Regions from separate parts of the Undibacterium sp. MH2W genome, predicted to be linked through region 3. Evidence: predicted binding sites of a transcription regulator. Region 3 holds the regulator's gene; each other region holds the start of a gene.
The links. Region 3 encodes LexA, which represses DNA repair genes until DNA is damaged. Its sites were predicted from a motif close to ACTGTATNNNNATACAGT; they were not measured.
Positions count from the first base shown of each region.

Region 1: a site for LexA is predicted at 3,637-3,654, ahead of recA (recombinase RecA). Genes of this name have one in related genera too.
Region 2: a site for LexA is predicted at 1,905-1,922, ahead of ruvA (Holliday junction branch migration protein RuvA). Genes of this name have one in related genera too.

Region 1 is NZ_JBMPPA010000001.1:318,588-324,450, reverse strand. Features, by position in the region: gene sucC (ADP-forming succinate--CoA ligase subunit beta) at 1-801, opposite strand, end outside; gene ACO0K2_RS01420 (DUF2889 domain-containing protein) at 833-1,429, opposite strand; gene recX (recombination regulator RecX) at 1,804-2,262, opposite strand; gene recA (recombinase RecA) at 2,524-3,570, opposite strand; gene ACO0K2_RS01405 (hypothetical protein) at 4,518-5,165, opposite strand; gene ACO0K2_RS01400 (hypothetical protein) at 5,168-5,863, opposite strand, start outside.
Region 2 is NZ_JBMPPA010000001.1:36,887-42,749, reverse strand. Features, by position in the region: gene purH (bifunctional phosphoribosylaminoimidazolecarboxamide formyltransferase/IMP cyclohydrolase) at 1-1,054, shown strand, start outside; gene ACO0K2_RS00185 (hypothetical protein) at 1,127-1,294, shown strand; gene ruvC (crossover junction endodeoxyribonuclease RuvC) at 1,291-1,833, shown strand; gene ruvA (Holliday junction branch migration protein RuvA) at 1,937-2,518, shown strand; gene ruvB (Holliday junction branch migration DNA helicase RuvB) at 2,522-3,577, shown strand; gene ACO0K2_RS00165 (porin) at 3,820-4,833, opposite strand; gene ACO0K2_RS00160 (porin) at 5,209-5,863, opposite strand, start outside.
Region 3 is NZ_JBMPPA010000003.1:23,943-29,805, forward strand. Features, by position in the region: gene lon (endopeptidase La) at 232-2,643, shown strand; partial or broken gene ACO0K2_RS08060 (IS3 family transposase) at 2,775-4,135, shown strand; gene lexA (transcriptional repressor LexA) at 4,253-4,909, opposite strand; gene rpsF (30S ribosomal protein S6) at 5,144-5,512, shown strand; gene priB (primosomal replication protein N) at 5,545-5,844, shown strand; gene rpsR (30S ribosomal protein S18) at 5,854-5,863, shown strand, end outside.

The DNA.
Region 1 (5,863 bases), on a different contig from region 3:
CAAGCAACCGATGTTACCGTCGAGGGAGATGTAAGCCAGATCAAATTTGGATGCTTCGATTTCCGCTGGATCTTCTTCGTCCAGATCGCGGTAAGCAACGATTTCTGGTTGACGGAACAGGGAGTTAGAATCGAAGTTGAATTTGGCATCCAGAGCGATTACTTTGCCTGAACCAGTCAAGATCAAAGGATTGATTTCAGCTAAGGAGCAATCTGTTTCCATGAAGGCTTTGAACAAACCTTGCAATTGAACGCGCGCATCAGCGATAGAGCCTTCTGGCACACCGATTTTACGGGAGATATCATCTGCTTCTGCGTCTTGCAGACCAGCGCTTGGATCGATAGCGATGGAGTGAATCAGTTCTGGATGTTTTTCAGCAACTTCTTCGATGTCCATACCGCCTTCAGACGATGCCATCAAGACAACGCGTTGGCTGATACGGTCTGTCACCATACTGACGTACAGTTCTTTAGCGATATCTGCGCCTTCTTCGATCAACAAACGACGCACTTTTTGACCTTCTGGGCCAGTTTGGTGTGTAACCAATTGCATACCCATGATCGCATCGGCGTACTCACGCACTTGCTCCAAAGATTTTGCAACTTTAACGCCACCACCTTTACCGCGACCGCCGGCATGAATTTGCGCTTTGACGACCCAGACTGGTCCGCCCAAGGTTTCAGCCGCTTTCACTGCTTCTTCAACGGACAAGCATGGGATACCGCGTGGTACGGTCACTCCGAATTTACGGAGGATTTCTTTACCCTGATACTCATGGATTTTCATACGACTTCCCTTCAGACACTGAGGTATAAATAATTAAACAAACAAACTAGCTGGGTGATTTTGCGTCAGGCGATGCTTTCGCCCAACGCGGGTAATACTGCACAACAGCCGGTCCATCGAGACGCAGCGCATGGCAACGGTCAAGCTGGAACGGAGGTTGAGTCTGGGTTGCGCTACCAGCTTGATCACTGGCGCTATCGCGGGTATCGATCACGTCGCCTGCAAAGGCTTGGACCGCCGCGGTTGGTAAAATTTGTGCAAGTTCAGTCAGATGCGTGCAGCCATGTACGCCTGCCATGCGCTCTTTGACGCCCTGACGGAACTGCTTGAGTAAATTTAAACCAATCAATTTTTTATAATCCGGCGTAATGACTTCGCAATAGCCTGGATACGGAACGGCGTCAGAGCTGGCTTCAACATCGACGATTTGAAGTTGCAGATTGACGGTCACACGGATGTGGAGATCGTGCAAGGCCTGCCCCTGTGGACGCACACCTGACGCGAGCTTGATATCACGCGTTTTATGGTCGGTGATGTGGGCGTCAAAATCCCATAGACCATCTTCGCGAGCAAACGCGGCGATGCTGATGGCACGGGTATGTTTCAACGTGCGTGGGATTGTCGGTGATGGTAAGGGCATCATGCCTTGCTGGCGGCTAATTCAATATAAAAGAGCCACAATTGCGCGTCGTTACCGCAGCTTCTACGATAACAGCCGCTCCTGCGGCGCTGCAAAAAACCTTCGAATTCTAGCACAGCTAAAACATGAACTCACCAAAAGCGGTCATTTTTTGCATTTCTAAAGTACAAAGTCGGACATCAAAACCCAAAAAAAGGCATTTTAATTGCTATTTTGACTTCGATTTTGAATGAATGGAAATGAAAATCAGTAGGAAGAAATGAGGAGACTCGATGGCTGAATGCGACACCCCACCAAAACTCAATATGATCAAGGTGGTTACCTCACGTGCCATCTAACATCTATAACTATCTCGATGCAAAACGTGGGCGCCCGACCTAAACTTCGTCATCCTCTCTCGCTGCGCGCATTGCCGCTTGGATCGCTTTCCCAGAAAATCCCCGTTGCTGCAAAAATCGACTTTGCTTAGTCCGTTCTTCGTGGTCCGCTGGGCTATGCGGAAACTTACGATGAAGCACCGCAACCGCCCTCTCCAACTCAGTTTCAACGAGTTGTTCTTTCACACGCTGCATCTCAGCATGATCAAGCTGGTGTGTTTGTAGCTCTGCCAAGATTCGTTGATTACCAAAACGCGCTGAGCGGCGATTCACAAGAGAATCAGAAAAGCGTTCAGCCGACATAAAGTTAGACGCCTCTAGCCAGTTTAATACCGCATCAACCTCGTCAGCCTCTTCTGCATAGGGAGACAGCTTTCTCGCTAACTCAACCCGACTATGTTCACGCATCGATAAATACCGTAACGCGCGTCCTTTGAGACTCAATTTTTGTTTCATCATAGATAGAGGATGGCCAGATACAGCACACACTGAGTACCAACGCGATAGAAAGCGAACGCCAATAGAATGCCAATGTAGCATCAACATTGGGCTCTCACACCGTTCACCATGTGCCAGAAAAACAAAAGCCGACAATCTCAGCTTGCTACTTCGCTGTCAATTATCGGCTTTCATGTTGATCGGCGTATATCGAAAAATACACAACGCCGATACATTTTCATTACTTCATTACCACTTCGTTCCTACCTAGTTACTACGATATTACTCAGCGGCTTCGGCATTAAACGCTGGCAAAGCTGGAACACCAAGGTGCTCGCGTACTTTATTTTCAATTTCATGCGCCAGCTGTGGACGTTCTTTCAGGAAATTACGTGCATTATCTTTCCCTTGACCGATACGCTCGCCATTGTAACTATACCAAGCGCCCGCTTTTTCAATGATTTTGGCATCGGCACCCAAATCAAGGATTTCACCTTCACGAGAAGTGCCTTCTCCATAAAGAATATCGAAATGCGCTTCTTTAAATGGAGGCGCGACTTTATTTTTGACGACTTTGACTTTCGTTTCGTTACCAACGACTTCATCACCCGCCTTGATCGAACCGGTACGACGAATATCCAAACGCACGGATGCATAGAATTTCAGTGCATTACCGCCAGTGGTCGTTTCAGGGCTACCAAACATCACACCGATTTTCATACGGATCTGGTTAATAAAGATGACCAGTGTATTGGTACGTTTGATGCTACCTGTCAACTTACGCAATGCCTGAGACATCAGACGTGCTTGCAGACCTGGTAAGGAATCACCCATGTCACCTTCAATTTCAGCACGTGGTGTCAACGCAGCGACCGAGTCAATAACGACCAAGTCAACACTACCAGAGCGCACTAACGCGTCGGTGATTTCCAGTGCTTGTTCACCCGTATCTGGCTGCGAAATCAGCAATTCATTCAAATTAACGCCCAGCTTCTGTGCGTAACCAACATCGAGTGCGTGTTCCGCATCGATAAATGCACACGTACCGCCAATTTTTTGCATTTCAGCAATGGCTTGGAGTGTGAGTGTTGTTTTACCCGACGATTCTGGACCGTAGATTTCAACAACGCGACCACGTGGCAAACCGCCAACGCCCAAAGCAATATCGAGGCCTAATGAGCCAGTGGAGACAACCTGCACTTCTTCCACCACTGCACCATCGGCCATCCGCATGACCGATCCTTTACCAAATTGCTTTTCAATTTGTGCCAGCGCCGCAGCAAGCGCCTTGCTCTTTTCTGAGCTGTTGTCAGATTTCTTATCGTCCATACATTCTTTCATTCAATAAGCAGCCGGTGGAAAATAAACGCAGGAGTGAATTCCAGGTTTTGTAGTACTGTATAAAAAAACAGTGATTTATGCAAGCGACTTTTTAAAACATATTGAAAATCGTTCTGGATTTGCGCATTTGTCGACATTGTCGAAATGCACTTAAGTCTGATTTTTGTTCAGCTAACTCTGAATTTTTTTTGGATATTTCGATATTTACCGCAAACATCATCACTAACGTGTGCAATATGGAAAAATGATGGGAAATGATATTTACTGATAAGAATGTCTTTAATCAATAACAGGGGTCGAATTTAATGGCTTGTGTTTCGCTAACGAGCCGAACTAGGCCCATTCTGAATAGGCGCTGTAGATCATGAACGGCCGAATCTTGCTTTTACTGATCAATGACTCATTAGCAGTACATATTCATTTGTACGACTGATTGTTATTTTGTCAAAAATCTCAAAACTAAACCGTTCAAGTTTGATTGTGGCATTTGGTGTTAATAAAATGCATGTAGATCATATATGTTCTTGACTCTTAAAAAATATTTAAAAAAGACTTAATCGAATTTAAATATGTAAATTTTTTTGTACGCAATCATGCGTACTGTCGAATTGGATCAATAGTCTTTCTTTACAGCCAAAGTGATTTATAAATCAATATTTGATAATAAGAATTATCAAATAAGGATGGTTTATCAAATACACAAAAATTTGATTTTAAAGATGGACGGGCTAGTCACTAAGATTTCGATTTCTTATCCGCTAGCGCAGATTAGCCAGCTAGCGTTGCTCTAGGGTTGCCTTAAGCGCCGATGCACTGAGGCGAATACAAAACTGCTGCTTCTCAGCAATTATTCTAACTCACTTCAACCACGGTAATTATAGGTGGCTTGAATTTACGGGAGGGTTACACTCTATTTGCAATTTATAAATTTAACTTTAATTTGCGCTCGCTCCTAATGACGCTAACTGATCTGCGAAGGAAGCAATAATAACCGCCATGTTTTTAATCCCTAGTGGTCTATTTGTTTTGACGATATCAATTTGATGCATTGCATCTTTTAACTTTTCTTGAAAAAAACGAACCACAATTACTTTTTCTACTCTCGGAATAGGCGGATCAACCAACATCCACTGGTTATTAATTTCTACAGCACAGTAACGAACGGTTTCAAGAATAGGTCTATCTAGACTTACAAATTTGCGAGTATTTTTGCTAAACCACGGAGGAAGGCCTCTTCCTATACTGTAGGCAACTAAAGTAAAACGTACATCCATACAAAATTTTTTGCTACTAAAACTTCTCTGTTCTATGACTTCCCAGTCCGTTACAATTTTTAGTGGATCAAGATCCAAAGAGTAATATTCTGGACGAATATCAGGTAATTCTAGTGCCTTCTCATACGCCGCTTGTGCTGACTTACGAGAAAATGTCACGCGTTTGCCCCTGTATTCAGGATCGCCTTTGAAATCAGATTTTACAATATTGAGTAAAAATTCTTCAGGGCTATCTGCAATAGCATAGGTCGGGTATAACGCAAAGATTGAGACTATAGCAAATAGAGACTCTAATATTATTTTTACCATAATTAGTGACCATCCTGCACTTGGTATCGAAAGGTACCAATAACTGGTTTTCCAAAAAATTTAATTTGTTGGAGCTCGTATTGCTTATGACCCGTAGATGCAGTCCACATCAGGTCATTTCCATTTGAATCTTGACCAGCATAGATAGCAACATGTCCGTCAAATTGAAGAACATCGCCAAGCTGACGTGCATCATTAGTACCAAGTCTCTGGAAAGGAAATCCTTCTTGATCAGCAGCAGCACCAAATTGTCTAGCCATCTTGTATTCAAACGGATCGCCAACAGCATCGTAGATCTTATAAGTTGTTCCAGAACAATCTCCAAATTCTTTAATTTCCGAATTTGGACCAACAAGCTTATATGCTGTACCTTTCCACTTAGCCGCCTCTTCAACAACTAACTGTCCCTCTTCTTTAGATATGTACTGCCCGTGACGCAAGAAATTAAACAGGTACCCAAACGCCGCAGTTTCTGCTCCATTAGCAAACTTCCCTCCACCGAGAACAGAAGCCGTCCCACCAATAACCATACTCGAAATCGTCCCAGAAACAACGTCATTTCCTTTTATTGGCAAAGCTGCCTGAGAAAACGCTGCACTCAAAAAACCAGAGCCACATTTCGATCCCGCCATAACACTAGACGCACACCCGACTACGCCATGCAGTGCAACGCCTTGTACTGACCACTCACCCGGTGC
Region 2 (5,863 bases), on a different contig from region 3:
GTTGGCAAAAAAAGTCTTTGCTCACACAGCACAATACGATGGTGCGATCACCAACTATTTGACCAGCCTCGGCGAAGACAAAGCACACACAACGCGCAGCGCTTATCCGCAAACGCTGAACCTGCATTTCGACAAAGTACAAGAAATGCGCTACGGCGAAAACCCACATCAATCTGCTGCGTTTTATCGTGATTTAAAAGCGGTTGATGGTGCATTGGCTAACTACAAGCAATTGCAAGGCAAAGAACTGTCCTACAACAACATCGCCGATGCTGATGCAGCATGGGAATGCGTGAAGTCGTTCAATGAATCTGCCTGTGTGATCGTCAAGCATGCTAATCCATGTGGCGTAGCTCTCGGTGTAACGCCGTTTGAAGCCTACAGCAAAGCCTTGCAAACCGATCCGACGTCTGCGTTCGGTGGCATCATCGCCTTCAACCGTGAACTCGATGGTAAAGCGGCAGAAATCGTTGCCAAACAATTCGTTGAAGTATTGATCGCGCCGTCTTTCACAGCAGAAGCCAAAGCCATTTTTGCCGCAAAACAAAATGTGCGTCTGTTAGAAATTTCGTTGGGCAATGCTGTGAACCAATACGACGTCAAACGCGTCGGCGGTGGATTGTTAGTGCAAGCACCTGATGCGAAAAATGTGTTGCAAGAAGAACTGCGCGTCGTTTCTAAATTGCAACCAACGCCACAACAAATGGCGGACATGATGTTTGCATGGCGCGTGGCGAAGTATGTGAAATCCAATGCAATCGTGTTCTGCGGTAACGGAATGACATTGGGCGTGGGTGCAGGTCAAATGAGCCGTATCGACTCCGCACGGATCGCATCCATCAAGGCACAAAATGCAGGTCTGACACTGGCTGGGTCTGCTGTTGCGTCTGACGCATTCTTCCCATTCCGCGATGGCCTCGACGTTGTTGTCGATGCAGGTGCAACGTGTGTGATTCACCCAGGTGGCTCCATGCGCGATCAAGAAGTGATCGATGCAGCCGATGAACGCGGTGTTGTGATGGTCTATACAGGAACACGTCACTTCCGTCATTAATCTGCTCACGCAGTGTCATCGTGAAAATATCGCCCCCAATGCCTATTGGGGGCTTTTTTTTAGGAAGACGCTATGGTCCAGCCCTTGATTCGTGTCCGACGTGCTTGGACCTCTGACATCTATCTCCCGCATCCCATCAATGCGACGAAGCTGCCAGATCCCGCCAGTTTGGGCTATCATTCTCCCATCGCATCACGCCACAACCATCCAGCCGACACTGGAACACCTGACCCACAATGAAAATTCTCGGCATCGACCCCGGTCTTCGCACTACCGGCTTTGGCATTATTCAAAAGCAGGGAAGCCAACTCACTTATGTTGCCTCGGGTACCATTAAAACCGTTGAAGGGTCCTTACCTGAGCGTCTAAAAACAATCTTAGCGAGCGTCTCTGAAGTAGTCAGCACCTACCAACCTGACTGTGCTGCGATTGAAATCGTCTTCGTCAATGTCAATCCACAATCGACCTTGCTGCTGGGACAAGCACGTGGCGCGGCCATCTGTGCACTCGTTGGGGCCGACTTACCCGTCGCTGAATATACCGCGCTGCAGGTGAAGCAAGGCGTTGTTGGTCATGGTCGAGCGAAAAAAGAACAGGTGCAGGATATGGTGCAACGCTTATTAAAGCTCTCAGGCAAACCTAGTCCTGATGCTGCCGACGCATTAGGGGTGGCGATCTGCCACGCGCACAGCGGTGAAGCATTAGCCACGCTGAGCGCGATTGCACCTGAGTTAGCCAAAAAAGGATTGCGCGTCAAAGGGGGACGTTTGATTGGCTAAACGCTGATCGAATGCCTGCAACACCAAGATCGCAATGGTTCTCGTCAAGTGGAAGAGAATCGTTTATGATCACTGTTTATTCATACAGTATGAAAGCCGTCTCATGATAGGTCGCATTGCAGGCACGCTACTCGAAAAAAATCCTCCACAATTGCTGATTGATTGCCAAGGGGTTGGCTATGAAGTCGATGTGCCAATGAGCACGTTTTACAATCTCCCCCCACTCGGTGAAAAAGTAGCGTTACTGACGCATCTGGCTATCCGTGAAGATGCGCATGTCTTGTTTGGTTTTGGGAGTGCTGAAGAGCGCGCCACGTTTCGCCAACTGATCAAAATCAGTGGGGTTGGCTCTCGGACAGCGCTGGCGATTTTATCTGGGATGTCAGTGGCAGACTTATCACAAGCGATTACCTTGCAGGAAGCCGGTCGACTGACGCGGATTCCGGGCATTGGGAAAAAAACAGCAGAACGTCTATTGCTTGAACTCAAAGGTAAACTCGGCGCAGACTTATTTAGCGCCAGCGCTGCCATGGCGGCGGGCGATCATAGCGGCGATATTTTAAATGCCTTACTTGCCCTAGGATATTCAGACAAAGAAGCCACGATTGCCATGAAATCCGTACCTGCGGGCAGCGGTGTCTCTGAAGGCATCAAACTGGCTCTTAAAGCACTGTCAAAAGGGTAAGCGATGAGCATACAAACCGACAATCTCTTTTCCGAAGTGGCAGAGACGCGGATTATTTCTGCGACACCAGTCTCCTCCAGTGAAGAAGCGATCGAGCGCGCGTTACGTCCTAAGCAATTAGACGACTACGTAGGACAGGAAAAAATACGTTCACAGCTCGAGATTTTTATTACGGCAGCGCGCCAGCGCAAAGAAGCACTCGATCACACTTTGTTGTTCGGACCACCAGGTTTAGGTAAAACAACCTTAGCGCACATTATTGCCCGCGAAATGGGGGTGAATCTGCGCCAGACCTCAGGCCCGGTGCTTGAACGCGCAGGCGATCTCGCCGCCCTGCTCACGAACTTAGAAGCCAACGACGTCTTATTTATCGACGAAATCCACCGCTTATCACCGGTCGTGGAAGAGATTTTGTATCCCGCGCTGGAAGACTACCAAATCGATATCATGATCGGCGAGGGGCCAGCTGCGCGCTCAGTCAAACTTGATTTGCAACCGTTCACACTCGTTGGTGCAACGACGCGTGCAGGTATGCTCACCAATCCATTACGGGATCGTTTTGGTATCGTGGCGCGCTTGGAGTTTTACACACCGGAACAATTAACCCGCATCGTCACACGCTCAGCATCATTACTCAATGCACCAATCCAAGAAGACGGTGCACGTGAGATCGCTAACCGTGCCCGAGGCACACCACGTATTGCCAACCGCTTGCTACGCCGTGTGAGAGATTATGCGGAGGTCAAAGGCAATGGTGAAATCACGAAAGCCATTGCCGATGCGGCATTAAAGATGCTCGATGTCGATACGGTAGGCTTTGATCTGATGGACAGAAAGCTACTCGAAGCAATCCTATTTAAATTCGGCGGCGGCCCTGTCGGCCTCGATAACGTTGCTGCAGCAATTGGTGAAGAAAGAGACACGATTGAAGACGTCCTAGAGCCCTATCTGATCCAGCAAGGTTATTTGCAACGGACGCCACGCGGTCGAATTGCGACAACGTTGGCTTACGAGCACTTTGGCGTTACTCCACCCAACCAGTCTAATACGCCCGACTGAGGGCAGCATTACGCTCTCCACGAGCCTTCGCGGATACCACACCTATTGAGTATTGAACTCGGTGTGGTGCCGCCAACATCACGCCAGATCACCCTCCACTTCACACACCCACTTCCCGCGCCAACTTCAGTCATCCGAATATCTATCTGATACCAAGCTACATTTTTTGAGCGCAAATAAAAAAGCACCCGAAGGTGCTTTTTTTTCGTTCTTTAACCAAGCAGGCTTACGCCTGCCGTATATTAGAAGGAGTGCAGAACGCCGAAGTTGAACAGGTAGTCTTTTGCGCCTTTGAATGCAGCCAAGCCACCGCCGTTCACTGTTGCATCGTTGCTTACGCGGGATGCAGAAGTGTACAGGTTAGTACGCTTAGACAATGCGTGTGTTGCGCCGATTGCCAATTGTGTGCTGTTACCGTTAGCAGCGTTGTCTTTCAGACGTGCAACAGTTGCCAAGATGTTGTCAGCTGCTGTAACTGGTACTGTTACGCCCAGTGTGTAGCCTTTACGATCGATAGTGTTGTCGTCTTTTTTGTCTTGGGAGTAGCCAACTGCGCCTTTAGCAACGCCGAAGTCATAAGTTGCACCCAACAAGCCAGATTTCAAAGCAACGCCTTTAGCGTCGTTTTGAGAGTAGTAAACACCACCAACGTACACTGGACCCGCAGCGTATTGAGCGCTGATACCGACAGAGCGGTTTGCAGATGTGTCACCAGCAACTTCGCCAGCAGCATACAATGCCATTGCGCTGAAGCCATCGATGTTAGCTGTTTGGTAGCTAACGCTGTTGTTCACGCGCCATGAGCTTGCGGACAAGAAACCGAATACGCCGCCTGTGGAAGTGGAAGCACCAGCGTTACCGGAAGTGAATCCCAGATCAAATGGGTCAACTGCGTCGAAGAAGTAGAACTGTGGTGTGTATTGACGGCCAGCTTTTACTGTACCGAAGTCACCAGTCAAACCAACCCATGATTGACGACCGAATGTCAGGCCACCTTGGGATGCGCCGCTGTCAGCCAAGATACCAGCTTCCAGATCGAAGATTGCTTTCAGACCGCCACCCAGATCTTCAGTACCTTTGAAACCCAGACGGGAACCAGCTTGCTCACCGCTGTCGATAGCGTATTTTTTACCTGCGCCGTTGCTTTCAGCTTGGAAAGCCATATCAACAACACCGTAGATTGTTACGCTGGATTGCGCTTGTGCCGCACCAGAGATAGCTGCCAATACTGACAGAGCGATAAGTGATTTTTTCATTTTTTTCTCCAAAGGATTTGAATACAAAACAACTTGATGAAGCACGAGGCGAACTGGTGATACATCATTCGGATGTCGTGCTAATACTTAAAACTACTTATTCGGCAAACGAGAAGTTAACGTATTTGACCAAATATGACCGCTTACAGCCAAGCAAATTCGCCCTTATTGACCGAAGTTGAGCCAAAAATGTCTCACTTTAGCAACGAAAATTATGATTTATATAATTTTTTCGCTGTTTTACAACAGTTATCGTCTGATTAAAATTTTTGAGCCTCATTCAAAAAAAATAATTCGGGAAAATAAAAAAATAAAAGCCTCACGAATGAGGCTTTTAAATACTGCGAATTTAAAATTTAGCGAATTATCTTCAGCTTAGAAGGAGTGCAACACACCCACTGCTGTGCGGACAGCTGTTGAGTTGCCGGCTGCGATAATACCTAAGGACAGGCCTGTATCTTTGGATTCTGAAGAACCTGCTTTTGCGTACACAACCGACGCATACGCTGTCGTACGCTTGCTCAATGCATACTTGCCAAGCAAGATGTACTGATCCGCTTTACCATCGAGCAGGCCGCCTACGTCACCAGAACGCTTCGTGTCATAGTAAGCCGCAGTCAATGTTGTCTGCTGAGACAGAGAATAATCAACACCAGCGCCAATCACAGCGATTTTGCGTTGATTTGCATCCAATGCCAACGTAGCACTCACAGGAATCTTGATCGAGCCATCTACTTTATTCTGAGAGTAGGTGAAGTTCAGCTTTACGTCTGGTGTCACGTAGTATTTCAGACCCAGAGAAAAACCAGCCAAGGAAGCGTTGCCAGTGACATCGTTCAGTTTCGCGTACGAAATTGCCGCGCCGTTTTTACCATCAGTGAAGAATGTCGATGCACCCATATAACGGCTGCCCGATGTGTTACCAGCCTGCTCACCCGCACCGTACATTAAGCCAACACCGAAGCCGTTCATGTTTTGGTAAGGAGACACGTACTTAACAGAGTTGTTCTGACGCAGTCCTGTACCACCT
Region 3 (5,863 bases):
AGTTTTACTATGTTCTGTTGGAAAAAAAGGGGTTTATCCCCTTTTTTTTATGTGAGTTGTGCGATCTTTTTTGATTCGCAGTAGAATAAGACCAAATAATCTATAGCTTCAATCGCAAAGCTACCCGGAGACCCACTCTGCGTGGCTTTTTTTATTGTTTTTTCTAAAGATGGGCTTGTGTTTTAGCCTTGTGCGCCAACATTAACAACTAGTATTTACGAAAGGTGCGCCATGACGACTACTCTGAATTCCGAGCAAATCCAACTGCCTCTGTTGCCGTTGCGTGATGTGGTTGTATTCCCCCATATGGTGATTCCGCTGTTTGTAGGACGTCCAAAGTCTATTAAGGCTTTGGAAGCAGCAATGGATCAAGGAAAAAGTATTATGCTCGCTGCACAAAAAGCAGCGGCAAAAGATGAACCATCTGCTGATGACATTTATGAAATCGGCTGCGTGGCCAATATCTTGCAAATGTTGAAGTTGCCCGATGGCACAGTGAAGGTGTTGGTAGAGGGTGCGCAGCGCGCCCGTATTCATAAGATTCACGACTCTGAATCTCACTTTACAGCGGATTTGACGCCTGTTGCTGCTATCGAGGAGGATGACTCTGAAGTAGAGGCAATGCGTCGTGCCATTGTTCAGCAGTTTGACCAGTATGTAAAACTCAATAAAAAAATTCCACCTGAAATTCTGGCGTCATTGTCTGGTATTGATGATGCGGGTCGCTTGGCCGATACAATTGCCGCACATCTGCCGCTAAAGCTTGAGCAAAAGCAGGTGATTTTGGAGATATTTAGCGTCGCGAAACGTCTCGAACATTTGCTGGGGCAGCTTGAGGGTGAACTTGATATTCTGCAAGTGGAGAAGCGTATCCGTGGACGCGTTAAGCGTCAAATGGAGAAGTCTCAGCGCGAGTACTATCTCAATGAGCAAGTAAAAGCGATTCAGAAAGAGCTGGGCGAGGGTGAAGAGGGCGCTGACATCGATGAACTCGAAAAGAAGATTATCGCTGCCAAAATGCCGAAAGAGGCTCGCGACAAGGCCCTTAATGAGCTCAAAAAATTAAAGATGATGTCCCCTATGTCCGCTGAGGCGACTGTGGTGAGAAATTACATCGATACCATCGTTGGTTTGCCTTGGAAGAAAAAATCCAAGGTCAACAATGATCTGACGAACGCAGAGAAGGTGCTCGAAGACGAGCATTATGGTCTCGAAAAGGTGAAAGAGCGCATTCTTGAGTATCTTGCAGTTCAGCAACGCGTTGATAAGCTCAAAGCACCGATCTTGTGTTTAGTTGGGCCGCCAGGTGTGGGTAAAACATCGCTGGGTCAATCCATTGCACGTGCAACGAACCGTAAGTTTGTTCGCATGGCCTTGGGTGGTGTGCGTGATGAAGCAGAGATTCGCGGTCACCGTCGAACCTATATTGGTTCGATGCCAGGGAAGATTTTGCAGAGTCTGGCAAAAGTGGGCGTACGCAATCCATTGTTCCTGCTCGATGAGGTGGACAAAATGGGTGCGGACTTCCGTGGTGATCCATCGTCCGCCTTATTAGAGGTGCTTGATCCTGAGCAGAACCATACTTTCTCTGATCACTATATCGAAGTTGATTTTGATTTGTCGGATGTGATGTTTGTTGCGACGTCCAACTCGTACAACATTCCAGCCGCGCTGTTGGACCGTATGGAGGTCATTCGTTTGTCGGGCTATACCGAAGACGAAAAAACCAGCATTGCTCAGCGATATTTGTTGCAAAAGCAAATCAAAAATAATGGTTTGCAGGAATCTGAAATTAGCGTAGCTGAAAGTGCAATACGTGACATTATTCGCTATTACACTAGAGAAGCAGGTGTGCGTTCGCTTGAGCGAGAAATTTCGAAGATTTGTCGTAAAGTCGTGAAAATGCTTTTGCTCAAGAAAAATGAGAAAAAGGCGACAATCACATCGAAAAATCTCGATAAGTATCTCGGTGTACGCCGCTATGACTTTGGTGTTGCAGTGAAGGAAAATCAGATTGGTCAAGTTGTGGGTTTAGCTTGGACCGAGGTGGGTGGCGATCTGTTAACCATTGAAGCTGTATCAATGCCGGGTAAAGGTGGCGTCATTCGTACAGGTACCTTGGGCGATGTAATGAAAGAGTCGATTGAAGCAGCGCGTACGGTCGTGCGCAGTCGCGCAAAACGCCTCGGCATCAAGGCGGACGTGTTCGAGAAAAGTGACATTCACATTCACGTTCCCGAGGGTGCGACGCCTAAGGATGGACCGTCAGCTGGTATTGCGATGACGACGGCGTTGGTATCTGTGTTCACAGGGATTCCCGTGCGTGCGGATGTTGCGATGACAGGCGAAATCACATTGCGTGGTGAAGTCTTGCCAATTGGTGGATTGAAGGAAAAATTACTTGCAGCACATCGTGGTGGAATCAAGACAGTCTTGATTCCTGAAGAGAATGCAAAAGATTTAGCTGAAATCCCTGACAACGTCAAAAACAAACTGGAAATTGTTCCGGTGCGTTGGATTGATAAAGTGCTTGAGATTGCTTTGGAGCGTCAACCAGAGCCGTTGACTGACACTGAAGTTGCTGTTGCTGCAGCAGCACCAGTTGACCCAGCATCTGTTGAATCAACGGTGGTCAAGCACTGAGTGTGTTGAAGGCAAGGAGGCTTACCTCTTTGCGCCATTTCTTTCACATGGCACCAAACAAAAAAGCCCGGCTCTCATGAAGTGCCCCCGAAAAGTTGGACATCGTTCCAAATTTTTCGGGGGCATTTTTTATGACCAAATATACAAAGGAATTTCGAATTAAGGTGGTTAAGGCGTACATTGATCGGGGTATGGGGCGGAATACTATCGGGCGCTTGTTTGGAATTGATACGACCATGGTTCGCAAATGGCTAGACCAATATCAGTTAGAAGGAGAAGCAGGACTCGCAGCTAGAGAACGTCATAAGTCATATACATACTTGTTCAAAAAGAAGGTGCTACAAGCCGTTTTGGATGAGGGAATATCTCATCGAGAGGCGGCGAAGCGGTTCCGAATCCACACGACGTCGCTTATTGCTCAATGGTTGCGTATTGCCCGTGATCGAGGTATAGATGCCTTACAATCACAATCTAAAGGTAGACCTCCCTTGAAGACAACAAAACGCGACAAGGCTAAGCCGCCTCCAGACGACAAGTCAAAGAGCTACGAGCAACTCATTGAAGAGAACGAACAGCTGCGGGCAGAAGTAGCCTATTTAAAAAAGCGGAGAGCCTTAACCTTGCAGAAGGCGACACGGCAGGCAAAGCCAGAGTCGTCACAGGATTAAGGCAGCAATTCCAGTTAGCTGTGCTTCTGAAGGTTGCCGGCTTAGCGCGAAGCACCTATTACTATCAAATGCAGGTAGCGACAGCGCCAGACCGGCACTCAGCGTTGAAAGAAAGAATCAAAGCTGTCTATAAGAAGCACAAAGGCCGTTACGGGTATCGCCGCGTTCACATGACCTTGTCGAATGAAGGTACTCACGTCAATCATAAGACGGTGTTTAGGCTTATGCAGAATCTGGGCTTGAAATCCCAGATTCGGCGTCAGCGATACAAGTCTTATATGGGCAACGTTGGGCGTGTAGCGCACGACTTATTGAAACGGCGGTTTCAGGCCAAGCGCCCCAACCAAAAATGGGTTACGGATGTGACGGAATTCAATATCGAAGGAAGCAAGTTATACCTTTCGCCAATACTCGATTTGTATAACGGGGAAATCGTTTCGTACCAGATCGCCAAAAGTCCGAAGTTTGAACTGGTAGACAATATGCTCACCAAGGCAATGAAGCGACTGAATAAGGAGGATAAGCCAATTCTACATTCCGATCAGGGCTGGCAATATCAAATGGCTGCCTATCAAATGCGACTGAAACAGCGAGGCATGCGTATCAGCATGTCGAGGAAGGGTAACTGCCTAGATAACGCCGAGATGGAAAGCTTTTTTGGAACCTTAAAATCGGAATGTTTTTACACGAATAAATTCTCAACCGTGTCGGAACTGGAAAAGACACTGCATGAATATATTCGTTATTACAACCATGACCGGATTAAGTTAAAACTAAACGGCCTGAGTCCTGTACAGTACAGAACTCAGGCCGGTAAAACGTAGTAAAAGCCGTCCAACTTTGAGGGTTCACTTCAAGAATTCGGGCTTTTTTACTTGGCACTTGCTTGATTCAGTCGCGTTGCTCCGTTCGAAAGATGAGTGTCCAGTGACGAAGGGCGGTTAAACCCAATTTCTCATGAGTCCTACGGCAAGGCCCTCTAGGTAAAAATCGGCGTCTTGGTCATTGATTTTGATGATGGAGTAGTCCGGGTTTTCGGGAATAAGCTCAATATGGTTGCCTGTTTTTTTGTAGCGCTTAACGGTGACATCATCGCCCAGGCGAGCAACAATAATTTGCCCATTTCTAGCGCTATCAGCCTTTTTTACTGCTAATAAATCACCATCCAAAATGCCAGCGTCACGCATCGACATTCCTCTGACTTTCAGTAAAAAGTCTGGCTTGGCAGAAAATAATGCAGGATCGACTTGGTAGCTTGCTTCAATGTGCTCGCTGGCGAGGATAGGTGAGCCTGCAGCAACGCGACCAACCAGCGGGATGGATAACTGCATGCTCGCTGGATGAGGTAAGTTAAATGTGGCACCTGTAATGTGGCTTGATAGATCAGACTCAAGTAGCTTGATGCCACGGGATGTGCCTGCTGCAATTTCAATAACGCCTTTTCTGGCTAACGCTTGCAAATGTTCTTCGGCGGCGTTGGTGGACCGAAAGCCAAGCTCTGTGGCGATCTCTGCCCTGGTTGGGGGGAAGCCCGTATTTTGGATGGCGTCTTTTATCAGGTTCAGGATTTGTTCCTGGCGATTAGTGAGCTTGAGCATAAGCGTGCGGCGCCGATAATAGCGCTGTATGTATAAACAGTCTGTATTTTTATACAGTGGCGTTCGATGTGCAAGGAAATTTTTAAAAAAAGTCCTTTTTTAGGGTGTCTGCGTAGGCATGTGCTTGAAGTAATTGAATAAATCGAAAAAGTGGGTTATTATCATCGGCTTTCCTCTTCCTGCACTCGTCTTGACGCCGAGGCAGGCTATTTTTATTGTCCACAAGGAGAATATATGCGTCATTATGAAATCGTATTTATCGTACATCCCGATCAAAGCGAGCAAGTTCCTGCAATGATCGAACGTTACAAAGCTAGCGTTGTTGCACGTGGTGGTCAGGTTCACCGCGTTGAAGACTGGGGCCGTCGTCAATTGGCTTACATGATTCAAAAATTGGCTAAAGCACACTATGTTTGCATGAACATTGAGTGCGATGCAGAAACATTGCTTGAGCTGGAAACAGCATTCAAATTCAATGATGCTGTTCTGCGTCACCTGACAGTCAAAATGAAAAAAGCTGAAACAGCTCCATCACCAATGATGAAAGCAGTTCAGAAAGAAGACGCAGCGAAAGCACAGCGCGTCGAAGCACCAGCTGCTTAATTTTGATTTGAAAAAGGTCGTATAAGAAGAGAGTGAATCAATTAAAGCTTGTGGCGCGCATTATTGAGAAATCAGCATTGCGATACACGCCAGCAGGAGTGCCAATTGCAGCAGCAGTGTTGATGCATCGGTCACTTCAGCGAGAAGCGAACATTGAGCGGGTCGTCGAGCTTGAAATGAATGCCCAGGCAGCTGGAAATATTTCGAGAGCATTTCACGATTTGCCGCTAGATGTTGAAATTGAATTGACTGGATTTTTAGCACGCAGAAATCGCAACAGCAAAAGTCTCGTGTTTCATGTGAATGAAATCGGGGCACATTTACTAGATTAGGAGCCTAACATGGCATTCG